DNA from 3 places in the Cellulosimicrobium sp. SJTW-1 genome. Region 2 is predicted to be linked to each of the others. Evidence: riboswitches for the same ligand, from Rfam matches in the RefSeq annotation. Region 2 holds a riboswitch; each other region holds the start of a gene.
What was found. Region 2 has a riboswitch for thiamine pyrophosphate ahead of RSE42_RS09150 (ECF transporter S component). Riboswitches for the same ligand answer to the same signal wherever they lie in the genome.
Positions count from the first base shown of each region.

Region 1 (9,800 bases), 160 kb from region 2:
GGCGCGCGCGTGCTGGGTCTCGCCGGCGTCATGGGCGGTGCCTCGTCGGAGGTCGGGCCGGAGACGACGGCGGTGCTCGTCGAGGCCGCCCACTTCGACCCCGTGACGGTCGCGCGCACGTCGCGCCGCCACAAGCTGTCGAGCGAGGCCGCGAAGCGGTTCGAGCGCGGCGTGGACCCGCTGCTGCCCGCGGTCGCGGCGCAGCGCGTCGTCGACCTGCTCGTCGAGCTGGGCGGCGGGACCGCCGACCCGGCCGTCAGCGACCTCGACCGCGTGACCGCGCCCGCCCCGATCCACCTGCCCGTCGGCGAGGCCGAGCGCCTCGTCGGCGTGCCCTACACGCTCGAGCAGGTCGTCGGGACGCTCGGGGCGATCGGGTGCACGGTCGACGCGGACGACGCCGCCGCGACGGGCGTCGTCGTCGTGACCCCGCCGTCGTGGCGCCCCGACCTCACCGAGCCGGCCGAGCTGGTCGAGGAGGTCGCGCGCCTCGTCGGGTACGACGAGATCCCGTCGGTGCTCCCCGCGGCGCCCGGCGGCCGCGGGCTCACGCGCGAGCAGCGCGTGCGCCGCTCGGTCGCTCGCGCGCTCGCCGAGCACGGCTTCGTCGAGACGCTGAGCTACCCGTTCGTCGGCGAGGGCGAGCTCGACGCGCTGCGGATCCCCGCGGACGACGAGCGCCGCCGGGCGCTGCGCCTGCTCAACCCGCTGGCCGACGACCGTCCCCTGATGCGCACGGACGTGCTGAGCACGCTCCTGGAGACCACGCGCCGCAACGTGGGCCGCGGGCTCGGGGACGTCGCCGTGTTCGAGGTCGGGCTCGTGACGCACCCGCGCCCGGGCGCCCCGGCCGCGCCGTCGCTGCCCGGCGGGGTGCGTCCCTCCGACGACGACCTCGCCGCGATCGAGGCCGCGCTCCCGGCGCAGCCGCGCCACGTCGCGGGCGTCCTGGTCGGTCGTCGCGAGCGGGCGGGCTGGTGGGGCTCCGGCCGGCCGGCGGACTGGACGGACGCGCTCGACGCGGCGCGCCTGGTCGCGGACCGCGCCGGCCTGCGGGGGGACGACGCCGTGCGCGTGGTCGCGGACACCGCGCGGGCACCCTTCCACCCGGGCCGCTGCGCGCGCCTCGAGCTCGCCGACGGGACGGTCGTCGGGCACGCGGGCGAGCTGCACCCCAAGGTGCTCGAGAACGTCGGCCTGCCCGCCCGCTCCGTGGCGTTCGAGCTCGACCTGTCGGCGCTCGTCGCGGGCGCGTCCGACGAGCCCGTCCAGGCGACCCCGGTCTCCGGGTTCCCGGCGGCGAAGGAGGACCTCGCGTTCGTCGTCGCCGCCGACGTGCCGGCCGAGGCGCTGCGGGCCGCGCTCGTCGAGGGCGCCGGCGAGCTCGCCGAGGAGGTCGCGCTGTTCGACGTCTTCACGGGCGAGCAGGTGGGCGCCGGGCGCAAGTCGCTCGCGTTCTCGCTGCGGCTGCGCGCCGCGGACCGCACCCTCACCGCCGACGACGTCGCGCGGGTCCGGGAGGGCGCCGTGGCCGCCGCGCGGGAGCGCGTCGGGGCGGAGCTGCGCGCATGAGCGGCGCACCGGGGGAGGGCACGACGCCGGACGTGGCGCCCGCGCGCACCGCGCTCGTCACCGGGGCGTCGCGCGGCATCGGCCGCGCGGTCGCCGTCGGGCTCGCCGCGTCCGGTCTCGACGTCACGCTCCTCGCGCGCGACGCGGGCCGGCTCGCCGGGGTGGCCGACGAGATCGCCGCGCTCGACGGCGCGGGCCGTGCCGTCGTCGTCACGGCGGACGTGACCGACGCCGCGGCGGTGGCCGCGGCCGTCCGCGAGGCCGAGGCCACGCTCGGGAGCGTGGACCTGCTCGTCAACAACGCGGGCCGGGTCGACGCCGAGGTGCCGCTCTGGGAGGCGGACCCCGACGAGTGGTGGGCCGTCCTGGAGACCAACGTGCGCGGGCCGTTCCTGCTCGCGCGCGCCGTCGTCCCCGGGATGCTCGCGCGCGGCGGCGGCCGCGTCGTCGACCTCAACAGCGGCGCGGGCTCCCACGACATGGACGGAGCGAGCGCGTACAACGCGAGCAAGACGGCGCTCCTGCGCCTCGGGGCGAACCTCCACCGCTCGGGCCACGCGCTCGGCCTGCGGACCTTCGAGGTGTCGCCGGGCGTCGTGCAGACCGACATGACGGCGTCCATGGTCATGCACGAGGGCCGCACGGAGTGGACGCCCGTCGAGCGCACGGTCGAGATGGTCGTCGCGATCGCCCGCGGCGAGCTCGACGCGTTCTCGGGGTCGTTCGTGCGCGTGACGCACGACTCGCCCGGGTCGCTCCGCGCGGCCGCCCAGGAGGCCGCCCGCGCGGGCGTCGCGCTGCCCGGTCCCGACGGCCGTCGGCTGCGCGTCACGCGCTGGGGCTCCGACGACCCGATGCCGGGAGAGCTCCCCGCCCGCTGAGCGCACGCACCCCGCACGGCCGACGCCGCCCGACCCCCCCCGGTCGGGCGGCGTCCGTGCGTCCGGGCACCGGGTCACAGCGGGACGCACGTGTCCCGGTCGACCCACACGTGCCACAGGCCCCGCTCGGGGTGCTCGTACTCGAACGCCACGAGCCCGCCTGCGTCGTGCGTGACGACGCCCGTGAGCACGACCCGCCGACCGTCTCGGTCGTACGTCGTGCAGAGGGCGGGCACCTGGACCGGGACGGGCGCGTCCGGCAGGAAGGGGCGGGTCGCGGGGGCGACGTGCTGCGTCATACCCGGAAAGACGCGCGCACGCGCGTCGTCTCACGCGTCGGGGCGGGTGAAAAGCGCACGGGTCGCCGCGTAGCATGGCCCGCGACACGGGGTGCCCCGCACCGGGGCTGAGATGAGACCCGTCGAACCTGATCTGGCTCGTACCAGCGAAGGGATGTCCGCGCGATGACGCTCGCCCTGCCTCGGCACACCTCCGACCCGGCCTCCGCTCTCGCGGACCGTGACCGCCGGCCCGACCCGGGCCGTCGGCCCGACCCGGCACCGTCCCGCCCCCGCGTCCTCTCCGTCGCGGGGACCGACCCGACCGGCGGCGCCGGGATCCAGGCCGACCTCAAGGCGTTCTGCGCGCACGGCGCCTACGGCATGGCCGTCACCACGGCGCTCGTCGCGCAGAACACCCACGGCGTGCGGTCGGTGCACGTCCCCGGGCCGGCGTTCCTGCGCGCGCAGCTCGACGCCGTGTCCGACGACGTCGAGGTCGACGCCGTGAAGATCGGCATGGTCGCGGACGAGGCGAACGCCCGCGCCGTCGGGGAGTGGCTCGACGACCTCGCCGCGGCGCGCGCCGCCGCGGGTGCTCCGCGGCCCTGGGTCGTCCTGGACCCGGTGATGGTCGCCACCTCCGGCCACCGCCTGCTCGACGCGGGCGCCGAGCAGGCCGTGCGCGACCTCGCGGCGCGCGCCGACGTCGTCACGCCGAACCTGCCCGAGCTCGGCGTCCTCGGCGGGCAGGAGCCCGCGACGACGTGGGACGACGCCCTGCGCCAGGCGACGCAGTACGCGACCGCGAGCGACGCCGTCGTGCTGCTCAAGGGCGGTCACCTCACCGGACGCACGTCGCCCGACGCGCTCGTCCTCCCCGCGCCCGGGCCGACGACGGGCCGCGCGCCGGGGGCGGCCACCGTCACGACGTTCGACGCCGAGCGCGTCGACACGCCCCACACCCACGGCACGGGGTGCTCGCTCTCGGCGGCGCTCGCGGCGCTGCGACCGCAGCGCGCGAGCTGGGAGGAGGCGGCGCGCGAGGCGAAGGAGTGGCTCACGGGCGCGCTGCGTGCCGGCGCCGCGCTGCGGGTGGGGACGGGCCGGGGGCCCGTGGACCACCTGCACCGCTCGGCGCCCGTGCGGCCGGGCTGAGCCCGGGCCGACCGGGCGAGCCCGGGCTGCTGCGACGTGCCGAGCCCGGGCCGCGGGACGCACTCAGGCCGTGGGGCCGCTCGCTGCGTGGTCGGCCCTGCGGTCGGCTCCGCGGTCGGTGTCGAGGTCGGCCAGCGCGTCGCGGAGCACGGCGAGCGTCGCGCGCGCGACGGCGAGGCGCTGCGCGGGCGGGGCGTCCGCGGGCCGCGTCGTCACCTTGGCGCCGACGAGCGGGACCGGCCCGGCCGCGGCGAGGAACTCGCGCACCTCGGCCGGGCCGAGCATCGACTCGTCCGGGCCGGGGAGCGCGGGATCCGGGCCGTGGGGCGGCACGTGCGCGTCCGCCCACGGCGCGCCCCACCGGCCGGGCCGGCCGGCGGCACCGGAGAGCATCGCGCTCGCGAGGAGGCCGGCGCCGGCGGCCGCCCGCGCGTGCTCGACGGGCGTCGCGGCGCTGCGCCCCTCGATGGCGGACCGGCCCCAGTTGAGCCCGACGTGCAGGGGGTGGCCGGTGTCCCGGGCCGCGCGCGCGACGGCGGCGATCTCGTCGTCGAGCGCGAGGAAGCCCTTCTCCGCGACGCCCCACGGGCGGGGCGCGTCGCAGTGCTCCACCACGAGCGGCAGCCCGGCGGGCGCGACGGCGGCCAGCTCGGTGAGGCTGCGCGCGAGCGCCGCGCCGGAGCCGCGGCCGGGACCGGGCGCGGACTGGAGCTCGACCGCGACCACGCGTCGTCGACCCTCCGCCTCGGCGAGCCGCGTCACGGCCGCGAGGACGCGCGCGACGCCGTCGACCGCCTCGCGCCGACCCTCCTCGTCGTCGGACGCGAGGCCGTAGGAGCGGTCGGCCGTGGCGCGGCGGGCCGTCGCGGCGACCGTCGTCGGCAGCAGCGCCCAGTGCGCCGGGAGCGCGGCCGCGGTCGTCGCGAGCGCGTCCGTGTCGTCCGGGTCGACGGGGTGCTCGAGGCCGTCGAGGCCGTCCTCGTCGAGGGCGGCGTACCAGCCGCCCGGGTCGGGGACGCCCGCGAGGGCGTAGGCACCGAGCAGGGTCAGGGGGCGGTCGTGCAGGTCGGTCATCGGTCCTCGTCGGTCGTGGTGGGGGTGCCGGACGCGTCAGGCGCGGGCGACGTCCTGGTCGGCGGTGGCGTACTCGCACGCGTAGCCCGGCGGGACCCAGCGCCACCGTGCCTCGACGTCCTGCACCGCGACGCCCGCGGGCCGGTCGGCGACGCACGCGTCCGCCTGCTGGCGCACCGCCACGGTCACGTAGTAGACGACGAACACCGCGGTGAGCAGCACGGCGAGCACGGTCACGGTGCGGCGCAGCGCGGGGGAGGGGCCGCCGTCGGAGCCGTCCTCCTCGCCCGGGCGCGGGGGCACCCAGTCCCAGCTCACGCGGTCCCGGTCGTCGTGCCGGTCGTGGTCCCGGTCGTGGTCCCGGTCGTGGTGGCGTGAGCGTCGTCCGCCCCGGCGGGACGGAGCAGCACCTTGCCGGTGGTCGCCCGTCCCTCGAGCGCGCGGTGGGCGTCGGCGGCGTCGGCGAGCGGGAACGTCGCGCCGACGCGCACGTGCAGCGTGCCGCCCGCGACGGCACCGAGCACCTCGGTCGCGCGCTCGACGAGCTCGGCGCGCGTCGCCGTGTGGTCGGCGAGCTTGGGCCGCGTGAGGAAGAGCGAGCCGCCCGCGTTGAGGCGCTGCGGGTCGAACGGCGGGACCTGCCCCGACGAGCCGCCGTAGAGGACGAGCGTGCCGCGGCGGCGCAGCGACGCGAGCGACGCGTCGAACGTGTCCTTGCCGACCGAGTCGTACACCGCCGCGACGCCCTCGCCGCCCGTGAGCCCGCGCACGACCTCCGGCAGCTCGGCGGTGAGGTCGGCGAACGCCGTGTACTGGATCGCGTGCTCGGCGCCCGCGCCGCGGGACAGCTCCGCCTTCTCGGGGGTCGAGACCGTGGAGATCACGTGCGCGCCCCGCGCCACGAGCATCTGCGTCAGGAGCAGCCCGACGCCGCCCGCGCCCGCGTGCACGAGCACACGGTCGCCCGGACGCACGGGGTACGACGACGTGCACAGGTAGTGCGCCGTGAGCCCCTGGAGCGCGACGGCGGTCGCGTCCTCGAGCGAGACGGCGTCCGGCACGTGCAGCGCCTGCCCGGCGTCCACCACGACGAGCTCCGCGTACGACCCCGGCGCCTCGGTCCACACGACGCGGTCGCCGACGGCGAACCCCTCTACCCCCTCGCCCACCTCGGCGACGACCCCGGCCCCCTCGCTCCCGACGACGTGCGGGTACTCCATCGCGTACACGCCGGAGCGCTTGTACGTGTCGATGAAGTTCACGCCCGCCACCGCGGAGCGGACGAGGAGCTGCCCCGGGCCCGGCGACGGGTCGGGCAGCTCGGTGTGGTCGAGGACCTCGGGACCGCCCGCCGCGCGGGCCACGATCGCGTGCATGGCCTCAGCCTAGGGTCGCGCGGCGGTCACGGTCGCCCTCGGTCGGCGACCTTCGCGTGCACGGACGCGAGGTGCTCGCGCGCCGCCGCCGCGGCGCGGCCGGTGTCCCGGTCGCGGACGGCGTCGAGGATCGCCTCGTGCGCGTCCTGGTCGTCCCGGTGCGTCGTGCCCGTCCGGTCGAGGTCGACCATGGCGACCATCGCGCGACGCAGGCGCGGGACGAAGGTCGCGAAGAGCTCGGCGAGCACCGCGTTGTGCGCGGCGTCGACGACCGCCCGGTGGAACGCGAGGTCCGCGTCCACGTACTCGGCGGGCGACGCCGTCGCCGCGACCTGCCCGCGGCGGGCGAGCGCCGTCGTCATGGTGCGCAGGTCCGCGGGCGTGCGGCGCGCGGCGGCGAGCCCCGCGGCCTCCGCCTCCAGCGCGGCGCGCACCTCGAGCACGTCGGCGATCTCGCCGCGGCGCAGCACCTCGTCCCAGTCGTCGGTGGTGTCCGTCGAGACCACGTACACGCCCGAGCCCTGCCTGCTGTCGAGGACGCCGCGGCCCGCGAGCTGGCGGATCGCCTCGCGGACGGTCGATCGGCCCACGCCGAGCTCGGCGGCGAGCGCCTGCTCCCCGGGCAGCCGGTGGTCGAGGGGCCAGGCACCGGAGCGCACGCGTTCGAGCAGGAGCTCGGCGGCCTGGTCGGCCAGGGGGCGTCGCTGCAGCGCGGTCATGGAAACCTCTCAGGTTGTCTGAGGACTTGATCGGCGCTAGCGTACCCCGCATGTCCTGGACGGCGCTCCTCCTTCGGCGCCACGGCGGGTCTGACCGGACCGGCCCCCCGCCGTGGGGGTCCGTCGTGCGCCGGTCGTCCCGCGCCCCGCCACCCCGGGGCTCCAGCCGAAGGACCGCCATGACCGTCTCCGCCACGCCCGCCCGCACGGACCGCCCCGCCGCCAGGACCACGCCGCCGTGGAACCGGCAGCGCCCGTCGCCCATGCCGTCGTCCCGCTACGCCGACGTCCACGCCCGTGTCGACGTGCCCGACCTGCCCGACCGCCGCTGGCCGAACCGCCGGCTCACCCAGGCGCCGCTGTGGGTCCCCGTCGACCTGCGCGACGGCAACCAGGCGCTCGCGGAACCGATGGACCCGGCGCGCAAGCGCCGCTTCTTCGAGCTGCTCGTCGCGATGGGGTACACCGAGATCGAGGTGGGCTACCCGTCGGCGTCGCAGACCGACTTCGACTTCGTGCGCCTGCTCGCCGAGACCGACCTCGCGCCCGAGCACGTGACCGTCGTCGTGTTCACCGCCGCGCGCGCCGACCTCATCGCGCGCACGGTCGAGTCCGTGCGCGGGCTGCGCAACCCGGTCGTCGTCCACGTGTACGCCGCGACGGCGCCCGTCTGGCGCGACGTGGTGCTCGGCCGCGACCGCGAGGAGCTCGCCCGGCTGATCACCGACGCCGGGACCGAGGTGCTGCGCCACGCCGGCGACGACCCGCGCGTCCGGTTCGAGTTCTCGCCCGAGGTGTTCAACCTCACCGAGCCCGACTACGTGCTCGACGTGTGCGACCGCATGACGACGCTCTGGGACGCGACGCCCGAGCGGCCCGTCGTCCTCAACCTCCCCGCCACGGTCGAGGTCGCGACGCCCAACGTCTACGCCGACCAGATCGAGTACATGGACCGGAACCTCGCGCGGCGCGAGGGCGTGATCCTCTCGGTCCACCCGCACAACGACCGGGGCACCGGCGTCGCGTGCGCCGAGCTCGCGGTCCTCGCGGGTGCGCAGCGCGTCGAGGGGTGCCTGTTCGGCAACGGCGAGCGCACCGGGAACGTCGACCTCGTGACGCTGGGCCTCAACCTGCACGCGCAGGGCGTCGACCCGATGGTCGACTTCTCCGACCTCGACGCGATCCGCGACGTCGTCGTGGCGTGCAACCGGATCGACGTCCACCCGCGCCACCCGTACGTGGGCGACCTGGTGCACACCGCCTACTCCGGCACCCACCAGGACGCGATCCGCAAGGGGATGGCGCGGCACCGGGCCGACGCCGCGGCGGCCGGCCTCGACCCCGCGGCCGCGCCGTGGCGCGTGCCGTACCTGCCGGTCGACCCCGCGGACCTCGGAAGGTCGTACGAGGCCCTCGTGCGCGTGAACAGCCAGTCCGGGAAGGGCGGCGTCGCGTACGTGCTGCAGTCCGTCCACGGCCTGGACCTGCCCCGGGGCCTCCAGGTGGACCTCGCGCGCCGCGTCCAGGAGCACGCCGACGCCACCGGTGCCGAGGTGACGCCCGACGTCCTCCTCGCGCTGTTCGACGCGGCCTACGCGCGCCCGGGCGCCGTCGCGCCCGTCGCATGGACGAGCCGGCGCGCTGACGGCGGGACGGAGCACCTCGACCTCGAAATCACGGTCGACGGCGAGCGCGACGCCGCGTCCGGCACGGGCACCGGCGCGGTCGACGCCCTCGTCGACGCGCTGGCGCGCCTCGGCCGCCCGGTCGAGGTCCTCTCGCTCACCCAGCAGTCCGTCAGCAGCGGGAGCGACGCGACCGCGGTGACCTACCTCGAGCACCGCGGCCCCGACGGCGGCCCGCGCTGGACCGTGGGTCGTGACGCGTCCGTCCTGGGAGCGGCCGTCCGCGCGGTCTGCGCGGCGGCGGACTGAGGCCGGGTTCGCGGGTCTGCATCGGTCTACGGCCCGCGGGGTCGGGTTCGCGGGTCTGCATCGGTCTACGGCCCGCGGGGTCGGGTCCGCGGGTCTGCAGGGATCTACGGCCCGCACGGTCGGGTCCGCGGTGGGGTCGGACCGTGCGCTCGGACTGGCGCACCGTCGCCCTGGTCTTCCGGGCGGAGGTCGAAGGAGTGCGCCTTGACGTCCTTCGCGCACGGTCCGACCCCACCGCTCGTCCTGTCCCGCACCGCACGACCGGGATCAGGTCGGGCGATCCGGTCCGGCCGTCCCGTCCCCTCGGTCCCGGACGTTCCGCTGAGAAGCGAGAAGTGGCCCCTCCGAGCCCCGCTCGTGGGGCTGCTTCTCGCTTGTCGTCACCGCATGTCGGCTCGGACGAGTCCGGCGGACCGGCCGCGGGGCTGGAGGCCGATGCCGATCCGCGGACGTGACCCGCGGACCGTTGACCCCACCAGCTCGACCCCGCGTACCGTGGGGCGGGACCTCCGGCCCGACCGTTGCATAAGTATGTATAGTGATGCATATGACGATCAGAGTCGCGGTCGCGGGTGCGTCCGGGTACGCGGGCGGGGAGACGCTCCGCCTGCTCGCCGGGCACCCCGAGGTGGAGATCGGCGCCGTGACGGCGCACAGCAACGCGGGCACGCTCCTCGGCGAGCACCAGCCGCACCTGCGATCCCTGGCCGACCGCGTGCTCCTGCCGACGGCGGTCGAGCACCTCGTGGGGCACGACGTCGTCGTCCTCGCGCTGCCGCACGGTGCCTCGGGCGAGATCGCGGCGCAG
Region 1 is NZ_CP136680.1:1,844,759-1,854,558, forward strand. Features, by position in the region: gene pheT (phenylalanine--tRNA ligase subunit beta) at 1-1,572, shown strand, start outside; gene RSE42_RS08380 (SDR family oxidoreductase) at 1,569-2,453, shown strand; gene RSE42_RS08385 (hypothetical protein) at 2,528-2,752, opposite strand; TPP riboswitch at 2,830-2,924, shown strand; gene thiD (bifunctional hydroxymethylpyrimidine kinase/phosphomethylpyrimidine kinase) at 2,918-3,889, shown strand; gene RSE42_RS08395 (DUF4862 family protein) at 3,953-4,963, opposite strand; gene RSE42_RS08400 (hypothetical protein) at 5,000-5,281, opposite strand; gene RSE42_RS08405 (quinone oxidoreductase family protein) at 5,278-6,339, opposite strand; gene RSE42_RS08410 (FadR/GntR family transcriptional regulator) at 6,366-7,058, opposite strand; gene RSE42_RS08415 (2-isopropylmalate synthase) at 7,238-8,992, shown strand; gene argC (N-acetyl-gamma-glutamyl-phosphate reductase) at 9,534-9,800, shown strand, end outside.
Region 1: another riboswitch for thiamine pyrophosphate. It lies ahead of thiD (bifunctional hydroxymethylpyrimidine kinase/phosphomethylpyrimidine kinase); the one in region 2 lies ahead of RSE42_RS09150 (ECF transporter S component).

Region 2 (9,800 bases):
CAGTACCCGTCCAGTGCGGGCGCCCAGGTCGTCGCCGTCGTGGACGCGAGCGTCAAGGACGCCCAGGCGTGGGCCGACGACGTGGCGGCGCTCGACGGGGTCGAGAGCGTCGACCCGGCGGCGCCGCTGGGGTCGTACGCCGTCGTGGGCGTGCACGTCGACGCGGACGACGCCGGCGGGCCGGAGGCCGTGTCGGTCGTGCGGGAGGTCCGTGCGACGGACCCGGGCTTCGACGTGTGGGTCACCGGTCAGGCGGCGGGGCAGGTCGACTTCCTCGAGGCGCTCGGCGAGCGCGTGTGGTGGGCCGTGGGGATCGTCGTCGGCGCGACGCTCGTGCTGCTGTTCCTCATGACCGGCTCGGTCGTGGTGCCGGTGAAGGCGCTCCTGACGAACGCGCTGTCGCTCGCCGCCTCGCTCGGGGTCCTCGTGTGGGTCTTCCAGGACGGCCACCTCGAAGGGCTGCTGAACTTCTCGTCCGTGGGCGGGATCGAGACGTACGTCGTCGCGCTGGTCGTCGCGTTCGCGTTCGGCCTCGCCATGGACTACGAGGTGTTCCTGCTCGCGCGCATCAAGGAGCTGTACGACGCCGGGCTCTCCAACGACGAGGCGGTCCGCCTCGGCCTGCAGCGCTCCGGGCGGATCATCACGTCGGCGGCGGCGATCATCGTCGTCGTGTTCGCGGGCTTCGTCTTCGGCGACCTGCTCGTCATCAAGGAGGTCGGGTTCGCGCTCGCCGTCGCCGTCCTCATCGACGCGACGATCGTGCGCCTCCTGCTGGTCCCCGCGACGATGACGCTGCTCGGGCGGTACAACTGGTGGGCACCCGGGCCGCTGCGCCGGGTGCACCGCCGGCTCGCGATCACCCACTGAGACGCCCCGACCGGCGGGGACGGTTCGTGCGCGGGCACTCCCGCGGGCGGCTACGGTAGGCGGCAGACTCAGTCGCACGGGGGGAGACGGATGGCGGACAACACGCGCACCGCAGTCATCGTCGAGGACGACGCGGAGATCCGTGATCTCCTGCGGACGGTGCTCGGTCAGGCAGGCTTCATCACGGAGGCGGCCGCGACCGGCGTCGAGGGCGTGGAGCTCGTCCGGCGGACCGACCCGGTCGTGACGACCCTCGACGTGAGCCTGCCCGACATCGACGGGTTCGAGGTGTGCCGGCGCATCCGTCAGATCTCCGACACCTACATCGTGATGCTCACCGCGCGCACCGACGAGATCGACACCCTCATGGGCCTGGACGCCGGTGCCGACGACTACCAGACGAAGCCGTTCCGCCCGCGCGAGCTGCGCGCACGGATCGAGGCCCTCCTGCGGCGCCCGCGACGCGGCCTGCCGTCGGACGGCGCCGACGCCGCACGGCCCGCCCCGACGGACCACGAGCCGACCCTCGTGGGGTCGGACGGGCTCCTGCTGGACGTCCCGCGACGCACCGCCACGGTCGACGGCGAGGCCGTCCACCTCACGCGCAGCGAGTACGACCTCCTGGGAGCGCTCGTCGAGGCGGCGGGTCGCGTCGTCAGCCGCAACGAGCTCGTCCGCGTCCTGTGGGGCGAGGAGTACGACGCCGGCACGTACGTCACGGACGCGGACCGGCGCAGCGTGGAGGTGCACATCGCGAACCTGCGCCGCAAGCTCGGCGACGGTCCGTCGTCGCCCCGGTGGATCCGCACCGTGCGCGGCGTCGGCTACCGGTTCGACCCCACGGGCTGACCGACGGCGGGCGGCGGTTCGCCGAGCAGCAGCGCCACCTCGTCGCACGCGCTGCGCGCGGCGGCCCGCAGCGTCGCGAGCGCGCGCGCCTCGTCCGCGGTCGTGCGGTGCCCGGCGCGGTGCCGGTCGAGCACCGCGGAGGCGGCGTCCCCGACCTCCGCGGCCCCGACCATGAGCGACGTCGACCGCACCGTGAGCAGCGTGCTGCGCGCCTCCTCGTCGTCGCCCCGGGCGAGCGCGACCGCCGCCGCGTCGACCCGTGGGACGACGAGGTCCCGGTACGCGACGAAGAAGCGCCGGACCGCCTGCACGTCGCCGTCCAGGTCGTCCGTGAGCGCCGTCCACGCCTGGCGCAGGTCCTCCCTCACGTGCGGGGGCCGTGGTGGCGGCCCGGGACGTCCCGGGTCTCGTCGGGCGTGCACCGATCACGGTCGAGCCGGGCGCCGTGGGGCGCAGGCTCGACGACGTCGACCGCGTCGCGGTCGGTGAGCAGGGCGGTCATGAGTGCCTCGTTCTCGTGGTGTCCGACGGGATCGATCCTGCGCGCCCTGGCGCGAGGGACCCGCCGCGTCGGCGCAGCGAAACCTCAGGATCTGCTCAAGATCCTGAGGTCGCGGCAGCGGGATCAACAGCTTCCGGACGCGCGGAGGGCGCGCCACCCGGCGGGGTGGCGCGCCCTCGGCGTCAAGCGTGCTGGGGTCAGGCGTCCGTGCGCCCGCTCTCGCCGGCTGCGCCGCCCTCAGCACCGCCCTCGCTGCCGCCGTCGTGCGACGGGGCGGCGGGCTTCGCGTCGACGCCCGCCTCCTTGCGCTGCTCGGGCGTGATCGGGGCGGGTGCCTGCGTCAGCGGGTCGTACCCGCCGCCCGACTTGGGGAACGCGATGACGTCGCGGATGGAGTCCGACTTCGTCAGCAGCGCGACGATGCGGTCCCAGCCGAACGCGATCCCGCCGTGCGGGGGCGCACCGAACTTGAAGGCGTCGAGCAGGAAGCCGAACTTCTCCTGCGCCTCCTCGGGCCCGATCCCCATGACGTCGAAGACGCGCTCCTGCACGTCCCGACGGTGGATACGGATGGACCCGCCGCCGATCTCGTTGCCGTTGCACACGATGTCGTAGGCGTAGGCGAGCGCCTCGCCCGGGTTCTGCTCGAACGTGTCGACCCAGTCCGGCGTGGGCGACGTGAACGCGTGGTGCACGGCGGTCCAGGCGGAGTGGCCCAGATCGACGTCGTCGTCCTCGCCGGTCGGCTTGAACAGCGGCGCGTCGACGATCCAGACGAACGCCCACGCGTCGTCGTCGATCTGACCCGTCCGCTTCGCGATCTCCTGGCGCGCGGCGCCGAGCAGGGCGCGCGAGTCCGACGTCTTGCCCGCGGCGAAGAACACGGCGTCCCCCGGCTGCGCGCCGGTCGCGTCGCGCAGGCCCTCGCGCTCGGCGTCGGACAGGTTCTTCGCGACGGGGCCGCCGAGCGTGCCGTCCTCGCCGAACGTCACGTACGCGAGGCCGCGAGCGCCGCGCTGCTTGGCCCACTCCTGCCACGCGTCGAACTGGCGGCGCGGCTGCGAGGCCCCGCCCGCCATGACGACGGCGCCGACGTACTCGGCCTGGAACACGCGGAACGGGGTGTCCTGGAAGTAGTCCGTGAGCTCGACGAGGGGGTTGCCGAACCGGAGGTCGGGCTTGTCGGACCCGTACAGCCGCATGGCGTCGTGGAAGGTCATGCGCGGGATGGGCGTCGGGATCGTGTACCCGATGAGCTCCCACAGCGCGACGAGGATCTTCTCGGCGAGCGCGATGACGTCGTCCTGCTCGACGAAGCTCATCTCGACGTCGAGCTGCGTGAACTCCGGCTGGCGGTCCGCACGGAAGTCCTCGTCGCGGTAGCAGCGCGCGATCTGGTAGTAGCGCTCCATGCCCGCGACCATGAGGAGCTGCTTGAACAGCTGGGGCGACTGCGGCAGCGCGTACCAGGAGCCGGGCGCGAGGCGCGCGGGCACGAGGAAGTCGCGCGCGCCCTCGGGCGTCGAGCGGGTGAGCGTCGGCGTCTCGATCTCGACGAACTCCTCGGCGTCGAGCACGCGGCGTGCGGCCTGGTTCGCCTTGGCGCGCAGGCGCAGGGCGTGCGCGGGGGCGGGCCGGCGCAGGTCGAGGTAGCGGTGCTTGAGGCGCGCCTCCTCGCCGATCGTCTCGGTGTCCGCGAGCGCCGTCGAGACCTGGAACGGCAGGGCCTCGGAGGTGTTGAGCACGACGACGTCGGTCGCGACGACCTCGATCTCGCCCGTGGGCAGGGACGGGTTCTCGTTCCCGTCGGGGCGGCGCGAGACCTCGCCCGTGACCTGGAGGACGAACTCGTTGCGCAGCGGGTGCGCGACGGCCTCGTCGCGGATGACGACCTGGGCGATGCCGGAGGCGTCGCGCAGGTCGATGAAGGCGACGCCGCCGTGATCGCGCCGACGGTCGACCCAGCCCGTGAGGGTGACGGTCTGACCGGTGTGCTCGGCCCGCAGTGAGCCGGCCGTTCGGGTGCGCAGCACGGAGGGTTCCTTCCAGGTGGGCGGTGGGGGGGTCGCGCTCCCGGAGCGGGGGCGCGTCCGCTGAAGTCTAGTGCGGGCGGGCGGGCGGCTCGACCGGATACCTCCGACCGGAGGCGGCCGACGGTCGGCTCTCGACCGGCGGGGGCGACCGGATACCGTGGCGGTGCCGCCGCGACGTCCCGTGGCGGCACCGCCGGGACCGGCGCGGCGCCTGCGGGCGCGCACGGGCCGACCGGCCGCGGCAGGGCCGTCCGGCCCGCCGCCCGCACGAAGGAGGGTGACCCGTGGCACGCACCATCGCGACGAACCGGCGCGTCGAGCGCGACGAGCTCGAGGGGTTCCTGCGCTCCCGGCACGACGGCGTCCTCGTCACCACCCGCGCCGACGGCCGCCCCCAGCTCAGCCCGGTCACGTACGGCGTCGACGACGCGGGTCGGGTCGTCGTGTCGACGTACCCGGAGCGCGCCAAGGCGGTCAACGTGCGCCGCGACCCGCGCGCGTCGCTGCTGTCCCTGGGCGAGCGGTTCTCCGACCCGTGGGTGCAGGTCGACGGCGAGGCGGAGGTGATCGACCTGCCCGAGTCGGTCGAGCCGCTCGTCGACTACTACCGCGCCGTCGGCGGCGAGCACCCGGACTGGGACGAGTACCGCGCCGCCATGGTCACCCAGGGCAAGTCGCTCGTGCGGCTGACGATCACGCGCTGGGGACCGGTGGCGACGGGCGGCTTCCCGGCGCGCCTCGCCGACGCCTGACACAGGTCAGAACAGGACCTGCTCCACTCCCCCGCCGACGACGTCGAGCCCGCCGCCGTCCACGGGCATGCCCGCGAGCGCCCCGCCGTGGCCGTCGCGCGCGTCCTGCGGCGCCGGGTCGACGGCGAGGCTGCCGGCCGGGTAGGCACCGTCCGTCGGCGGTCCTGACCGGCGGTGCCGGTCGCCGGGCTCGCCGCGGCGGAACCGGCCCTCGACGCCCGCGGGGCCGCGGTGCCCCGCGACCCCGAACCCGCGCGCCTCGAGCATCGGCCGCACCCGGTCCCACAGCCAGGACCGGTACGCCGTCGAGGCGTACGTGCCGCGGGCGTACACGCGCTCGTACCCGGGGACGAGGCGCGGGTGCTCGCGCGCGAGCCAGCCCATGTACCACTCGCGTGTGCCGGGCTTGAGGTGCAGCGGCAGCACCGTGACGCCCGTCGCGCCCGCATCCTTGACGGCGTCGAGCAGCTCGGTGAGCGCGCGGGTCGAGTCGGTGAGCCACGGCAGCACGGGAGCGACCATGACGCCGCACGGCAGACCGGCCTCCCGGACCGTGCGGACGAGGTCGAGCCGCGCGCGCGGCGAGGGCGTGCCCGGCTCGACGCTCGCCTGGAGCTCGGGGTCCAGGAGCGCGAGGGACACGCCGATCCCGACCTCGACGCGCGAGGCGGCGTCGACGAGCAGGGGCAGGTCCCGGCGCAGGAGCGTGCCCTTGGTCAGCACGGACAGCGGCGTGCCCGACCCGGCGAGCGCGTCGATGATGCCGGGCATGAGGCGGTAGCGCCCCTCGGCGCGCTGGTACGGGTCGGTGTTGGTGCCGAGCGCGACGGCCTCGCGCGCCCAGGACGGGCGGGCGAGCTCGGCCCGCAGCACGTCGTCGACGTTGACCTTGACCACGACCTCCCGGTCGAAGTCCTCCCCCGCGTCGAGGTCGAGGTACTGGTGCGTGGGGCGGGCGAAGCAGTTGTGGCTCACGACCCCCGCGGCGACGAAGTCGCGCGTGCCGGTCGTGATGTCGACCAGCTCCGTCGTCTCCCCCGGCCCGTCGAGCGCTTCCAGGGAGTCGACGCGCAGCGCCTCGCCGCCGGTGACGTCCTGGCCGTCGAGGACGGGCCGCCCCTCCGCGAGCGCCGCGGCGCCCGGCCCGACGAGTACGTCGCCGAGCGCCAGGCGGGCACGGTGCCCGGCACCGCCGACGACGTGGCGCCACCCGCGCTCGGTGAGGAACCGGTGGTCGCCGCTCGCGACGAGGCGCGTGCCGTCGGCGAGGGTCACGCGGTAGGCGCGCTTGCGGGTGGCCCAGCGGTCGAGCACGCGGGTACGCACGTAGCGCCGGTACGCGCCGTGCGGGACGGTGCCGACGATCTCGTCGCCGACACGCAGCTCGCCGATCGGCCGTTGCGCGCCGTCGGCCAGCAGCACCGGGGTGGCGGGCGCGAGGCAGTAGGAGCACGCGTGGCTGCACCCGCGGTACGGGTTGACGGTCCACCGGAACGGCATGCGCGACATCGCCGGCACCTTGGACAGCGCGCTCTTGGCGGTGACCTCGTGGAACGTGATGCCCGCGAACTCGGGCGTGCGCACGCTGCGGACGAGGCCGACCCGCTCCAGCCCGGGGAGCGCGCCGTCGTCCGCGCCGAGCACCTGTCCGTCCCACCGCATCGCGCCATTCGAACAAACGTTCGAACGCGCTGTCAAGAGCGGGTCAGCCGTCGGCGGACCACGCCTTGAGCAGCGCCAGGTTCCCGAGGGGGATGTGGTGGCCGATGCGCGGGTGGTCCAGCGCGACACCGACGACCCCGGCCGCGCCGAAGGACGCGACGTAGTCGATCGCCGCCGGCACAGGTACCCCGAGCAGCGGCACGGAGCCTGTCTCGTCGTCCGCCAGACCGAGCGCCCGGGCCGCCTCGTCCGCGCGCGCGGCGCTGCTGTAGAGGCAGATCATGGGCCCCTGGTCCGCAGCGACGGCGTACGGACGGGGCTGGTCCTCGGACCCCCGCGCGATGAAGAACCACGTGCCGAGGCGCACCGTCTGCCGCCACAGCGCGATCTGCGCCGACGTGTCGCCCGCGGGCGCGCTCCGCACGGCCTCGTCGAGGCGGTCCAGCTCTGCGACCGCGGCGGAATCGTTGTCTCGGGTCATGCGCGCTGCCTCGTCCCTCGTGGTCGGAGCCCGTCCCCGGTCCGCGCGGGCTCCTCGTCGCCGTCACCTTCTCACGGCGGCCGGGCGTCCCGGTGGGTGAGACGCCGGGATTGTCCGGCGGGCGTCCAGGCCCTAGGGTCGGGCCGAACGCCCCCGGGGAGCGCATGAGCGCTGAGAGTGCAGGCCGGACACCCGTCCCCCCTGCAGACCCGTGGAACCTGATCTGGTTCGTACCAGCGAAGGGAGCAGGGCGGACGTCACCGTCCCCTGCGCGCTCGTGCCCGCGCCCCGCGCGTGCCGTCCGCGCGGGGCGCGGTGGCGCGCCGTCGTGCACCCCTCGCCCCGGGGGCCCGACGGAGGGAACCGCATGACCGAGCCCCGCACCACGCCGCCCCGGGCGACCCCGCCCACCGCCACGCCCGACGACCGACCCGACGGCGTGGGTCCCACGCCCGCCCCCCGGGACCGCGCCGTCGCCGCTCCCCCGAGCCGTGCCCGACGCCGCGGCCTCACCCTCCACGAGACGGTCCTCGTCGCCGTGCTGGGGGTCGTGTTCGGGTTCGTCTACTGGGCGTTCGTGCAGCTCTGGGCCCCGCTCCAGCTCGCGATGGGACCGCTCGCGGACCTCGCCGCCAACGTGCTCGCCGGCGCGTGGATCGTCGTCGGCCCGCTCGCGACGTACATCGTGCGCAAGCCGGGCGTCGGCATCCTCACCGAGACGCTCGCGGCGCTCGTCGAGGTGGTCTTCCTCGCGTCGCCCGCCGGCCCGCTGCTCGTCCTCGTGGGGCTCGTCCAGGGCGTGGGTGCCGAGATCCCCTTCGCCCTCACCCGGTACCGCCGCTACGGCTGGTGGGTCTTCGTCGCGTCGGGCGTCAGCGCGGCGCTCGTCACGTACGCGTTCAACGCGGTCCGCTTCGGCTGGCTCGGGCAGGACTACGCGATGCTCCGGCTCGGCGTGCAGGTCGTCTCGTGCGTCGTGCTGTGCGGGATCGCGGCGCGCCTCCTCGGCGACGCCCTCGCCCGCACCGGCGCGCTCGACGCCTTCGCGATCGGGGCTGACCGCCGTGGCTGAGGCACCGACCGCCGCACCGGACGTCACGCCGGACGCCGTGCCCGGCGACCTGCCCGACGCCGTCGCCGCCGCCGGCCTGACCGTCACCGTGGGCCACGACGGCACGCGCGTGCTCGACGACCTCACCCTCACCGTCCCCGCGGGCACCGGGCTGCTCGTGCTCGGCCCCTCGGGCTGCGGGAAGTCCACGCTGCTGCGTGCGCTCGTCGGCGTCGTGCCCCACACGCTGCCGGGCTCCGTCGCGGGGGACCTGCGCGTGACGGGCGTCGACCCGCGCGACACGACCCCGGCGGCGCTCGCCGCGCGCGTCGGCCTCGTCCAGCAGCGGCCGGGCGACCAGCTCTGCCTCGCCCGCGTCGACGACGAGCTGCGGTTCGCGCTCGAGAACCGGGCCGCGGACCCGCGCACGATGGACGCCCGCGCCGCCACCGCGCTCGCCGCCGTCGGTGCGGACCACCTGCACGACCGGCCGACCCACGCGCTGTCGGGGGGCGAGGCGCAGCGCGTCGCCCTCGCGGCGGCGCTCGTCGCCGACCCCGAGCTCGTGGTCCTCGACGAGGCGACGGCGTTCCTCGACCCGGCGGCGGCGCACGAGGTCGGGACGCTCGTGGGCGGGCTCGTCCGGGCGCCCGGACGGGACGCGCCCGACACCCCCGGCCGGTCGGTCGTGCTCGTCGAGCACCGCCTCGACGACGTCGGGACACTCCCGGCCGCGACGCTCGTGCTCGGCGACACCGGTCGCGTCGTCGCGCACGGCCCCACGACCGCCGTCCTGCGCGCGCACGCCGCCACGCTCGCCGCGCTCGGGTGCTGGCTGCCGCTCGACATCCGGCTGGAGCACGCCGGAGCCCCGGGCCCGCTCGGCGCACCCGCGACCGACGCCTGGCTCGTCAACCTCGCGCGCTCCGCCGACCCCCGCACCGCCGACCCCCGCGCCGCGGACCCCCGTGACGCAGACACCGGCCCGGCGGCGCTCGCCCCTGACCGCCCGGTCGCCCTGCGTGCCCGTCGCCTCGCGGTGCACCGCGCCGCGACAGGCCGCCGACGGCGCGGGCGGGACGAGACGCCGGTGGTGCGCGACGTCGACCTCGACGTGCACGCGGGCGAGGTGCTCGCAGTGGTGGGGCCGAACGGCGGCGGCAAGTCGACCCTCCTGCGCGGGCTGGCGGGACTCGAACGGACCACGGGCGAGGTCACGACGGCGCCCGGCGCGCCCGTCGCGATGGTGTTCCAGGACCCGGAGCACCAGCTCCTCGCGCGCACGGTCCGCGACGAGGTCGCCTGGTCGGCCCGGCTCGCGCGGCTCGACGACGTCGACGGACGCGTCGCGCGCACCCTCGACGCGTTCGCCCTCACGCACCTCGCCGACGCGAACCCGTACCGGCTCTCCGGCGGCGAGCAGCGGCGACTGTCCCTCGCGACGGCGACGGTGCTCGACCCGCCCGTCCTCCTCGCCGACGAGCCCACGTCGGGGCTCGACCGCGCCCAGGCGGACGCCGTCGCCAACGCGCTGCGCGAGCGCGCCGACGCGGACGGCGCGGTGGTCGTCGTCACGCACGACCTCGCGCTCGTCGCGGCC
Region 2 is NZ_CP136680.1:2,008,347-2,018,146, reverse strand. Features, by position in the region: gene RSE42_RS09190 (MMPL family transporter) at 1-870, shown strand, start outside; gene RSE42_RS09185 (response regulator transcription factor) at 961-1,719, shown strand; gene RSE42_RS09180 (hypothetical protein) at 1,695-2,087, opposite strand; gene RSE42_RS09175 (hypothetical protein) at 2,084-2,221, opposite strand; gene aspS (aspartate--tRNA ligase) at 2,419-4,254, opposite strand; gene RSE42_RS09165 (PPOX class F420-dependent oxidoreductase) at 4,539-5,006, shown strand; gene RSE42_RS09160 (Rv2578c family radical SAM protein) at 5,013-6,668, opposite strand; gene RSE42_RS09155 (hypothetical protein) at 6,712-7,149, opposite strand; TPP riboswitch at 7,294-7,413, shown strand; gene RSE42_RS09150 (ECF transporter S component) at 7,517-8,221, shown strand; gene RSE42_RS09145 (ABC transporter ATP-binding protein) at 8,214-9,800, shown strand, end outside.

Region 3 (9,800 bases), 790 kb from region 2:
AAGTACGGGGTCGGTGCGTTCGTCGACGTCGACGGGATCATGCGCTACGTGTCCTGGATCCCCTTCGCCCACGGGTGGATCTACGTCGTGTACCTCGTCACCGTGCTCGACCTGTGGACCAAGATGCGCTGGGGCTGGGGCCGCCTCGCGACGATGGTGTTCGCGGGCGTCGTGCCGGTCATGTCGTTCATCCTCGAGAAGAAGGTGCACGCCGAGGCCGACGCGAAGCTCGTCGCGCTGGAGGAGCAGTACGCGGCATGACGACGCCGCTCGCGCCCCTCGTCGCGCCCGGTCACGAGCTCTCGACGCCGGAGCTCGAGCGCTACGCGCGCCATCTCGCGCTGCCGGGCGTCGGCACCGAGGGCCAGCGGCGGCTCGCGGCCGCGCGCGTGCTCGTCGTCGGCGCGGGCGGCCTCGGCAGCCCCGCGCTGCTCTACCTCGCCGCCGCGGGCGTCGGCACGATCGGCATCGTCGACGACGACGCCGTCGACACGTCCAACCTCCAGCGCCAGGTCATCCATGGCGGGTCGGACGTCGGGCGCCGCAAGGTCGACTCCGCGCGCGAGAGCATCGCGGACGTCAACCCGCACGTCCACGTCGTCGAGCACGCGCTGCGGCTCGACGCGGACAACGCGCTCGACGTGCTGCGCGGCTACGACGTCGTGCTCGACGGCGCCGACAACTTCCCGACCCGCTACCTCGTCTCCGACGCGGCCGAGGTCCTCGGCCTGCCCGTCGTCTGGGGCTCGATCTACCGCTTCCAGGGACAGGTCAGCGTCTTCTGGGCCGCGCCCCGGTTCGCCGTGCCCGACGACGCCGCGCACCCGGGCGCCGCGGGTCCCGACCCCGCGGGGCCGGGAGAGCGAGGTCCGCGCGGGGTCACCTACCGCGACGTGTTCCCCGTCCCGCCGCCCCCGGGCGCGGCACCCGACTGCGCCACCGGCGGTGTGTTCGGCGCGATGTGCGGCACCGTCGGCTCCGTCATGGCGACCGAGGCGATCAAGCTCGTCACCGGCGCCGGCACGACGCTGCTGGGCCGCCTCGCCGTCTACGACGCCCTCGACCTCTCGTGGCGCCAGCTCACCGTGCGCGCCGACCCGACGCGCGAGCCCGTCACCGCGCTCCTGCCGGGCGACGACGCCTACGCCGCGTTCTGCGGGCTCCGGCCCGCGGCGCCGCCCGTGGCGGTGCCCGGTGCCGGGGCGGGGCCGACCGGGGCAGCGGGGCCCGCGCCGCGCGACGTGTCCGCCTCTGATGCGGCCGCCCTGCTGCGGGCCGACGACGCCGCACCCTTCCTGCTCGACGTCCGCGAGGACTGGGAGGCGCAGGTGCGCCCGCTCCCCGGGTCGACGCTCGTCCCGAGCGGCGCGTTCCTCGGCGGCACGCAGGACCCCGGTGCCGCCGCGGCGCTCGCGGACCTGCCCGCCGACCGCCCGGTGCTCGTGGTGTGCGCGGTCGGCGGCCGCTCCGCCCGCGTCGCCGACGCCGCCCGCGCCGCGGGCCTCGACGCACGCTCCGTCGTCGGCGGCGTCCCGGCCCTCCTCGACGCCCTGAAGACCCCCACCCTCTAGCCCCCTGCACGTCGACCAGGTGGTCGCGGCGCGTCCTGGTCGACGGACGAGCCGGGATGGCCTGCTCGGCGCGCAGGGACCGCCTGGTCGACGGGGTCAGAGGGCCAGGTCGAGGCGGCCCTGCGGGGACGAGCTCGCGAGGGCGCCCTCGCGGCGGGGGATGCGCCCTGCGCCCGCGGCGAGCCGGCCCGACTCGACGGCGAGGCGCATCGCGCGGGCCATGCGGACCGGGTCGGCGGCGCGCGTGACGGCCGTCGCGAGGAGCACGCCGTCGCAGCCGAGCTCCATGGCGAGCGCGGCGTCGGACGCCGTGCCGATCCCCGCGTCGAGGATCACGGGCACCCGGGCCGCGGCGGCGATCGCCTCGATGTTGCGCGGGTTGAGGATGCCGAGCCCCGTGCCGATGGGCGCCCCGAGGGGCATGACGGCGGCGCAGCCGACGTCCTCCAGCCGGCGCGCGAGGATCGGGTCGTCGTTCGTGTAGGGCAGCACGACGAACCCGTCGCGCACGAGCTGCTCGGCCGCCTCGACGAGGCCGACCGGGTCGGGCAGGAGGGTCACGTCGTCGGCGATCACCTCGAGCTTGACCCACTCGGTACCGCACGCCTCGCGCGCGAGGTGCGCGGTGAGCACGGCCTCTCGCACCGAGAAGCACCCGGCGGTGTTGGGCAGCGCGCGGATACCGAGGCGGGCGAGCAGCGCCCAGATCCCCGCGTCGGGGCTCGCGTCCCCGCCGGCGCGGACGGCGACGCGTCGCATCGCGACGGTCGTGAGGGCGGTGCCCGACGCGACGAGCGCGTCCTCGAGCGTGAGCAGGTTCGCGGCCCCACCGGTGCCCATGACGAGGCGCGACCCGATCGGGGTGCCGGCGACGACGAGCGGGTCGTCGGCGCCGGCCGGGCCGCTCGCGGTGGCGGGGGAGACGTCGGTCGTGGTCATGGCTCCTCCTCAGCCGCCCTGGACGGCGGTGACGATCTCGATGCGGTCCCCGGGCGCGACGACGGTCGTCGCCCAGGCGCCGCGCGGCACGACGGCGTCCCCGACGGCCACCGCGACGCCCTGCGGCGTGCCGTCGGCGACGTAGGCGGGGACGAGCGCGGCGACGAGCCGCTCCAGGTCGACGTCGCCGTCGAGCGGGTACGGCTCGCCGTTGACGAGCGCGGTGGGTGCGGGTGCGGTCACGGGTCTCACCTCGGTGTCGTGGCGGTGCGGGCGAAGCGGTCGGTCCGGGCGGTGGCGAGGGCGGTCGCGACGTCGTCGCCGGGCTCCGTCCCGCCGAGCGCGGGGAGCCCGCCGAGCCCGGCGACGACGGCGTCGGCCGTGAGCGGGGCGAGCAGGATGCCGTTGCGGCCGTGGCCCGTCGCGAGGTGGAGCCCCGGGACGTCCGTCGGCCCGACGAGCGGGAGGTTGTCCGGTGTCGCGGGGCGCCCCCGCGGCGTCACCTCGACCAGCGCGGCCTCGTCGATCCCCGGCAGGAGGGCGCGGGCGTCCCGCAGGAGCGCGAAGACGCCGCCGGCGGTGGCGCGGCGGTCGTCCGGGTTCTCCTCGGTGGTGGCCCCGACGACGACCTCCCGGTGCCCGGCGCGCGGCCCCGCAGGCTCGGGGTCGCGCGGCACGACGTACACCGGCCGCCCCTGCACGAGCCCGCGCACGACGTGCTCCAGCGCGAGGTCCGGGCCCGCGTCGAGCCGCAGCGTCTGACCCTTCACCGGCCGCGTGGGCACGACGATGCCCGGCACGTCCGCGAGGAGGGCGCCCGACTGCCAGCCCGCCGCGACGACGACCGCACCCGCGCGGTGGAGCCGGCCCGCGTCGTCGTGCACGCCGACCACGCGCCCGGCATCGAGCGCGAGCCGGGTCGCGGACGCGCGGACGACGCGCGCCCCGGTGGCCGAGCCCGCACCCCCGGCGTCGCGGCCGCCGAGCGCGGCGAGCAGCGCGGCGTGCGTCGCGCGCGGGTCGACCGCGTGGTCCGCGGGGGCCCACGCCGCCCCGGCGACGCGCGGGCCCAGGTACGGCTCGCGGCGGCGCGCGTCGGCGACGGTGAGCTCGTGCGACGCGAGACCGTGCGCGGCGTGCAGGGCGAGGACGCGGCGGAGCAGCGCGAGGTCGTCGGCGTCGTAGGCGAGGGTGAGCGTCCCGGCGGTCCGCAGCCCGACGTCCGCCCCCGTCGCCGCGCGCAGGTCCGCGGCGAACGCCGGCCACGCCGCGGCGGCCGCGAGGTGGAGCCGCAGGGCGGCCTCCTCCCCGAAGTCGGCCTCGGTCACCGGCGCGAGCATCCCCGCGGCGGCGTGGGTCGCGGCCGCGCCCGGCGCCGGGTCGAGCACCGTGACGGTCAACCCCGCGCGCGCCGCGCGCCACGCGACGGCGAGACCCACGATCCCGCCCCCCACGACGACGACGTCGCGCGCGCCGTCGGGCACGACGGAGCCACCCGCGGACGGGTGGACGGACAGGCTCATGTGCGCTCCCTTCGCTGGCATGACCCAGATCAGGTTCGACGGTCGGCGGCGACGCCCTCTCAGCCCCCTGCGGGGCTCCCGTGCTGTCGGCCACAGTACCTCCTGCCGAGGAGCCGCCGAGGCTAGGCTCCCGCGGGTGAGCTCCGAGACCTCCACCACCCCGGCCACTCCCGCCCCGTCGGCGGACGCCGCACGCGCCCGGCTCGCCGACGCGCGGCTCTACCTCTGCACGGACGCGCGCGAGGAGCGCGGCGACCTCGAGGACTTCCTGCGGGCGGCGCTCGCGGGCGGGGTGGACGTCGTGCAGCTCCGCGACAAGACGCTCGACGTCGCGCGCGAGCTCGAGCTCCAGGAGCTCGTCGCGCGCGTAGCGACGGAGCACGGCGCGCTGTGGGCCGTGAACGACCGGGCGGACGTGGCGTCGGTCACGGGCGCGCCGGTCGTGCACATGGGCCAGGGCGACCTGCCGGTCCCGGCCGTGCGGGCGCTGCTCGGCGCGGGGCCCGCGCTCGGCCGGTCCACGCACTCGGCCGCGCAGGCGGCCGCGGCAGAGGCCGACCCGGCGGTGGACTACTTCTGCGTGGGTCCGCTGTGGGCGACCCCGACGAAGCCGGGGCGGGCCGCCGTCGGCCTGGACCTGCTGCGCGACGTCGCGGCGACCCGGCCCGCGACGCCCTGGTTCGCGATCGGCGGGATCGACGCGGACCGGCTCGACGCCGTCCTCGACGCGGGCGCGACCCGGATCGTGGTGGTGCGCGCGATCACGGCGGCGAGCGACCCGGAAGCGGCGGCCCGCGCCCTGCGCGAGCGCGTCGCGGCGCGCGCCGAGGCGCGCACCGACGCCTGAGACGCGGGACGAGCCCCGCCGCACGGCGACTATCCTGGACGGGTGACGTCACCCGCCACCGCTCCCGACACTCCCACCACCGCCGAGGTGGCCTCGACCCCGCGGCCCGTGCTCGTCGTCGACTTCGGCGCCCAGTACGCGCAGCTCATCGCGCGCCGCGTGCGCGAGGCCAAGGTCTACTCCGAGATCGTGCCGCACACCTTCACGGTCGAGCAGATGCTCGCCAAGGACCCGGCCGCGATCATCCTCTCGGGCGGCCCCTCGTCCGTGTACGCGACGGGCGCCCCGTTCGTCGACCCGGCGCTGTTCGAGGCCGGCGTGCCCGTCATGGGCATCTGCTACGGCTTCCAGGCCATGGCGAAGGCGCTCGGCGGCGAGGTCGCCCAGACGGGCCTGCGCGAGTACGGCGGCACCGAGGTCGAGGTGTGCGCCGCGGGCGTGCTGCTCGACGGCACGCCGCAGAACCAGACCACGTGGATGAGCCACGGCGACGCCGTGCACCGCGCGCCCGAGGGCTTCGAGGTCCTCGCGACGTCGTCGGGCTCGCCGGTCGCCGCGTTCGAGGACCGCGAGCGTCGCCTCTACGGCGTGCAGTGGCACCCGGAGGTCAAGCACTCCGCGCACGGCCAGACGGTGCTGGAGCACTTCCTGTACGACGGCGCGGGCCTCGCCCCGGACTGGACGCCCGGCAACGTCATCGCGGACCAGGTCGCGGCGATCCGCGCCCAGGTCGGCGACGCGCGGGTCATCTGCGCGCTCTCGGGCGGCGTGGACTCCGCCGTCGCCGCGGCGCTCGTGCAGCGCGCGGTGGGCGACCAGCTCACGTGCGTGCACGTCGACCACGGGCTGATGCGCGCGGGCGAGGTCGAGCAGATCGAGCGCGACTTCGTCGCGGCGACGGGCGTCAACCTCGTGATCCGCGACGAGAAGGAGCGGTTCCTCACCGCGCTCGCCGGGCACAGCGACCCGGAGACCAAGCGCAAGATCATCGGCCGCGAGTTCATCCGCGTGTTCGAGGACGCGGCGCGCCAGATCGTCGAGGACGCGGGCGAGCACGACGCCGAGGTGAAGTTCCTCGTGCAGGGCACGCTCTACCCGGACGTCGTCGAGTCCGGCGGCGGCGAGGGCGCGGCGAACATCAAGAGCCACCACAACGTCGGCGGCCTGCCCGACGACCTGCAGTTCTCGCTCGTCGAGCCGCTGCGCACCCTGTTCAAGGACGAGGTCCGCGCGGTCGGTCGCGAGCTCGGCGTGCCTGAGGAGATCGTCGCGCGGCAGCCGTTCCCGGGCCCCGGGCTCGGCATCCGCATCGTCGGCGAGGTCACGGCGGACCGCCTCGAGACGCTGCGCGCCGCCGACGCGATCGCGCGCGAGGAGCTCACGAAGGCCGGCCTCGACCAGGAGATCTGGCAGTGCCCGGTCGTGCTGCTCGCCGACGTCCGCTCGGTCGGCGTCCAGGGCGACGGCCGCACCTACGGCCACCCGATCGTGCTGCGCCCCGTCTCGTCCGAGGACGCGATGACGGCCGACTGGACGCGCCTGCCCTACGACGTGCTGTCCGTCATCTCGACGCGCATCACCAACGAGGTCTCCGAGGTCAACCGCGTCGTGCTCGACGTGACGAGCAAGCCCCCGGGCACCATCGAGTGGGAGTGACCCCCTAGCGGGACGGGCGGGCCCGACGATCCACGGCGATCGTCGCGGCCCGTTCGTATGCCCGCTCCACGTCGGCGAGCACGCGCGGCCAGCCCGCCGACGACGGCACGTCCCGGTTGTGGGCGACGATCCGGTCGAGCAGGCCGTCCTCGGTCGCGAGGCGCACGAGCGCGTCGGCGAGGCCGGCGTCGTCGTCCGCCACGAGCGCGTCGACGCCGTCGGTGAGGCGCTCCGCGACGCCCGACTGCGAGCGCGTGAGCACCGCCAGCCCGGCGGCCTGGCCCTCGAGCGCGGCGATGCCGAACGCCTCCTCGACGGCGGGCGCGGCGAACACGTCGGCGCGCGCGTAGAGCCGCTGGAGGCCCGTCGCGTCCAGGCGGCCGGGGAGCGACACGACCGACCCCAGCCCGCGCTCGGTGACGAAGCGCCGCGCGTCGGCCAGCTCGGGGCCGTCCCCGGCGAGCGTCACGTGCAGCGCCCCCTCGGGGAGGCGCGCGACGGCGTCGCGCACGACCTCGAGGAACGGCAGCACGCGCTTGCGGGGCGCGAACCGCGTCGCGGCCACGACGTGGACGGCCGAGCCCTCCATGCGGTCGGCGCGCTCGGTGCGCGGGACGCGCCACGCGTCGAGGTCGAGGCCGTTGTGCAGCACCACGACCTCGCCGTGGTCGCCGACGATGCGGCGCAGGGGAGCGGCGGTCAGCTCGCTCACGGCCGACCACAGCACGGGCCAGCGGGACCAGCGGACCACGCGGTCGAGCCCGGTGAACGCGCGCTCCGCGCCGCCCCAGACGCTGTGCACGGTGAGCACCGCGGGCAGCCCCGCGCGCACGACCGTCCGCAGCGACGCCTGGGTGGAGGGCGTCAGCACGCCCATGTGCAGGTGCACGACGTCGGGCCGGTCGGCGCGCAGGACCCGCGCCACGTGGTGCGGCGCGCGCGGGTGCACGGGGTAGCCGCCCGGGACGCGCGCGGCGAGCCGGTGCACCGTGACGTCACCGTCCCGCTCGGTCGACACGCCGTGCGCGCCGGGGTGCGCCGGCGTCGTGCAGACGACCGCGACGTCGTGACCGGCGGCCGCCTGCTGCTGCGCGAGCCGCGCGACCTGGGTCTCGATGCCGCCGAGCAGCGGCAGGTAGCAGTCGGTCAGGTGGGTGATGCGCACGGACCGCATCCTCCCATCCCGGCCCCGGCGGGCCGCGCGGTCGCCGCCGCGCCCGCCCTGAGGTGCGCGTTCGCCGCGCGGTGCTCCGCTCCCGTCGCTACCGTGGGCCCCGTATGGGTGGTTCGACCGTCCCGTGACCGGCCCGCACCCGCGGGCGGTCTCGTGCGGGCGGTTGCAGGTGGGTCCTGACGAAGGGGAGAACGCGCCATGTCGAGCACCGTCACCGTCACACCGACGAAGGGGGCACGGGGCATCGGCCTCGTGTCGATCTTCGCGGGCATCATCCTTCTCCTCGCGGGCATCGGCACATGGATCGTCGTGTCGAACCAGCTGTCCGCCGAGGAGATCACCGTCTCGGACGACGCGTCGTTCCTCGCGGGGCGCCACGTCAACGGGCCGCTCACCGCGTACGCGCAGGCCGAGGTCATCAACAAGCACGCGCTCGAGGCGAGCGGCGGCAAGACCTACGCCGAGCTCGGTCAGGACGACCCGACGCGCCAGACCGTCATGACGGCCTCGTTCCTGCGCGCGTCGTTGTTCACCTCCGTCGTCGCGTTCGGGGTGTGCGCGCTCGTCATCGGGCTGGGCATCCTGTTCATCCTCGTCGGGATCGCGCTGCGCCGGCTCGCGGGTGGGCCGAGCGTCGCCGTCGAGACCCCGGGCGGCTACTCGTCGTCGGGCGACCTGTCGGACGCCGGTCGGCACGCCGCGCCCGCGCACGCCGCGCCGGGGCACGTCGAGCCGTCGCCGACGGCGCCTCCCGTACGTCCCGAGCCGACCTCCCCGGGCCGCCCCTCTGCGCTCTCGACCCCCGGCGCCGAGGCCCGCGCGGCCGCTCCCGGTACGACGGCGACGCCCGTCGAGCCGACCGGTGCCGCCGGCACGGGCACGCCGAGCGCACCGGGCTCCTCGCCCGCGGCCTCGCCCGACACCCCCACGACGACGACCGGGCCGACCACGCCCGAGCACCGGGCCGACGGCCCGACGCGGCGGGGCGACGAGCCGACCCCCTGACCGTCCCGGCAGCCCGTCCGGGCGCCGAGGACCCGCTCCCACCGGGTCGCACCGGGGAGAGCGTGCGGGGCGGCGTCGCTCGGGCACACCGAGGGCCGTGGCACGACGTGCCACGGCCCTCGGCGTACCCGGAGGTCCCGGTGCGGCTCAGCCCCGGCGGCGTCGTGCCCCGGAGACGATCGACCCGACGACGAGCGTGACGCCCGCCGCGGCGAGCACGACGATCGTCGCGAGCCCCAGGTCGACGCGGGCGCCGAGCGCGGCCGCGAGCACCACGACGGCGAAGGCGACGATGACGAAGCCCCACACGATCGTCGCGACGCGCGGGCCGCGCCGCGGGAGCGCGCCGGGCGCCCCGCCCGTGGACGACGGGTCGGCGCCCGACGTCGTCGGGGCCGCGCCGTAGCGCGGCGCACCGACGGACGGCGCCCCGACGGGTGGTGTCCCGGCCGGCGGGGCACCCACGGGCGGCGTGTCGACGGACGGTCCGTCGACCGACAGCGGGTCGGTCGACGGCATGGCGGGCAGCGGCGTCGTGGCGCCGACGTCGGTCAGCGGTGTCGCGGCCGGGAGCGGGGTCGTCGCGCGGGCGTCGGCCGCGGGCGTCACGGCGGGGAGCGGGACCGTCGTGTCCGTCCCGGACGCTTCCCGGCGTCCCTGCTGCTGAGCCGGCTCGGGGTCCTGCGCGGGGGCGGGGTCGAACAGCTCGTCCCCGAGCGGCCGCGTGTCGTCGTCGCGGCGGTTCTCGTCGTTCATCAGTCCTCCTCGATCGTGACCTGGCCGGCGCCGACCTCGACCTGCAGCACGAGCAGCGGGTCGTCGCCCGCCTGGACCTCGTCGTTGTCGAACGTCACCGGCTGCGTGCTGACCCCGCCGATCTCCTGGCGGTCGCCGTCCACGTGCCAGCGCGCGTTGCCCGCGAGCACCTGGACCTCGGCGCGGACGGGGACGCCGTCCGGCACGACGACCGTCGCGTCGCCCGCGCCGAGCCGGACGGGGACCTCGACGGGCGAGCCGGTGGTCGCCTCCGACAGGTCCAGGTCGGACAGGTCGATGCGCGGGTCGCCGAACGACACGCCGAACCC
Region 3 is NZ_CP136680.1:1,217,060-1,226,859, forward strand. Features, by position in the region: gene RSE42_RS05540 (DUF3817 domain-containing protein) at 1-261, shown strand, start outside; gene RSE42_RS05545 (ThiF family adenylyltransferase) at 258-1,571, shown strand; gene RSE42_RS05550 (thiazole synthase) at 1,668-2,510, opposite strand; gene thiS (sulfur carrier protein ThiS) at 2,520-2,753, opposite strand; gene thiO (glycine oxidase ThiO) at 2,759-4,033, opposite strand; TPP riboswitch at 4,023-4,125, opposite strand; gene thiE (thiamine phosphate synthase) at 4,170-4,880, shown strand; gene guaA (glutamine-hydrolyzing GMP synthase) at 4,923-6,536, shown strand; gene RSE42_RS05575 (glycosyltransferase family 4 protein) at 6,541-7,701, opposite strand; gene RSE42_RS05580 (hypothetical protein) at 7,909-8,715, shown strand; gene RSE42_RS05585 (hypothetical protein) at 8,863-9,471, opposite strand; gene RSE42_RS05590 (PspC domain-containing protein) at 9,471-9,800, opposite strand, start outside.
Region 3: another riboswitch for thiamine pyrophosphate. It lies ahead of thiO (glycine oxidase ThiO); the one in region 2 lies ahead of RSE42_RS09150 (ECF transporter S component).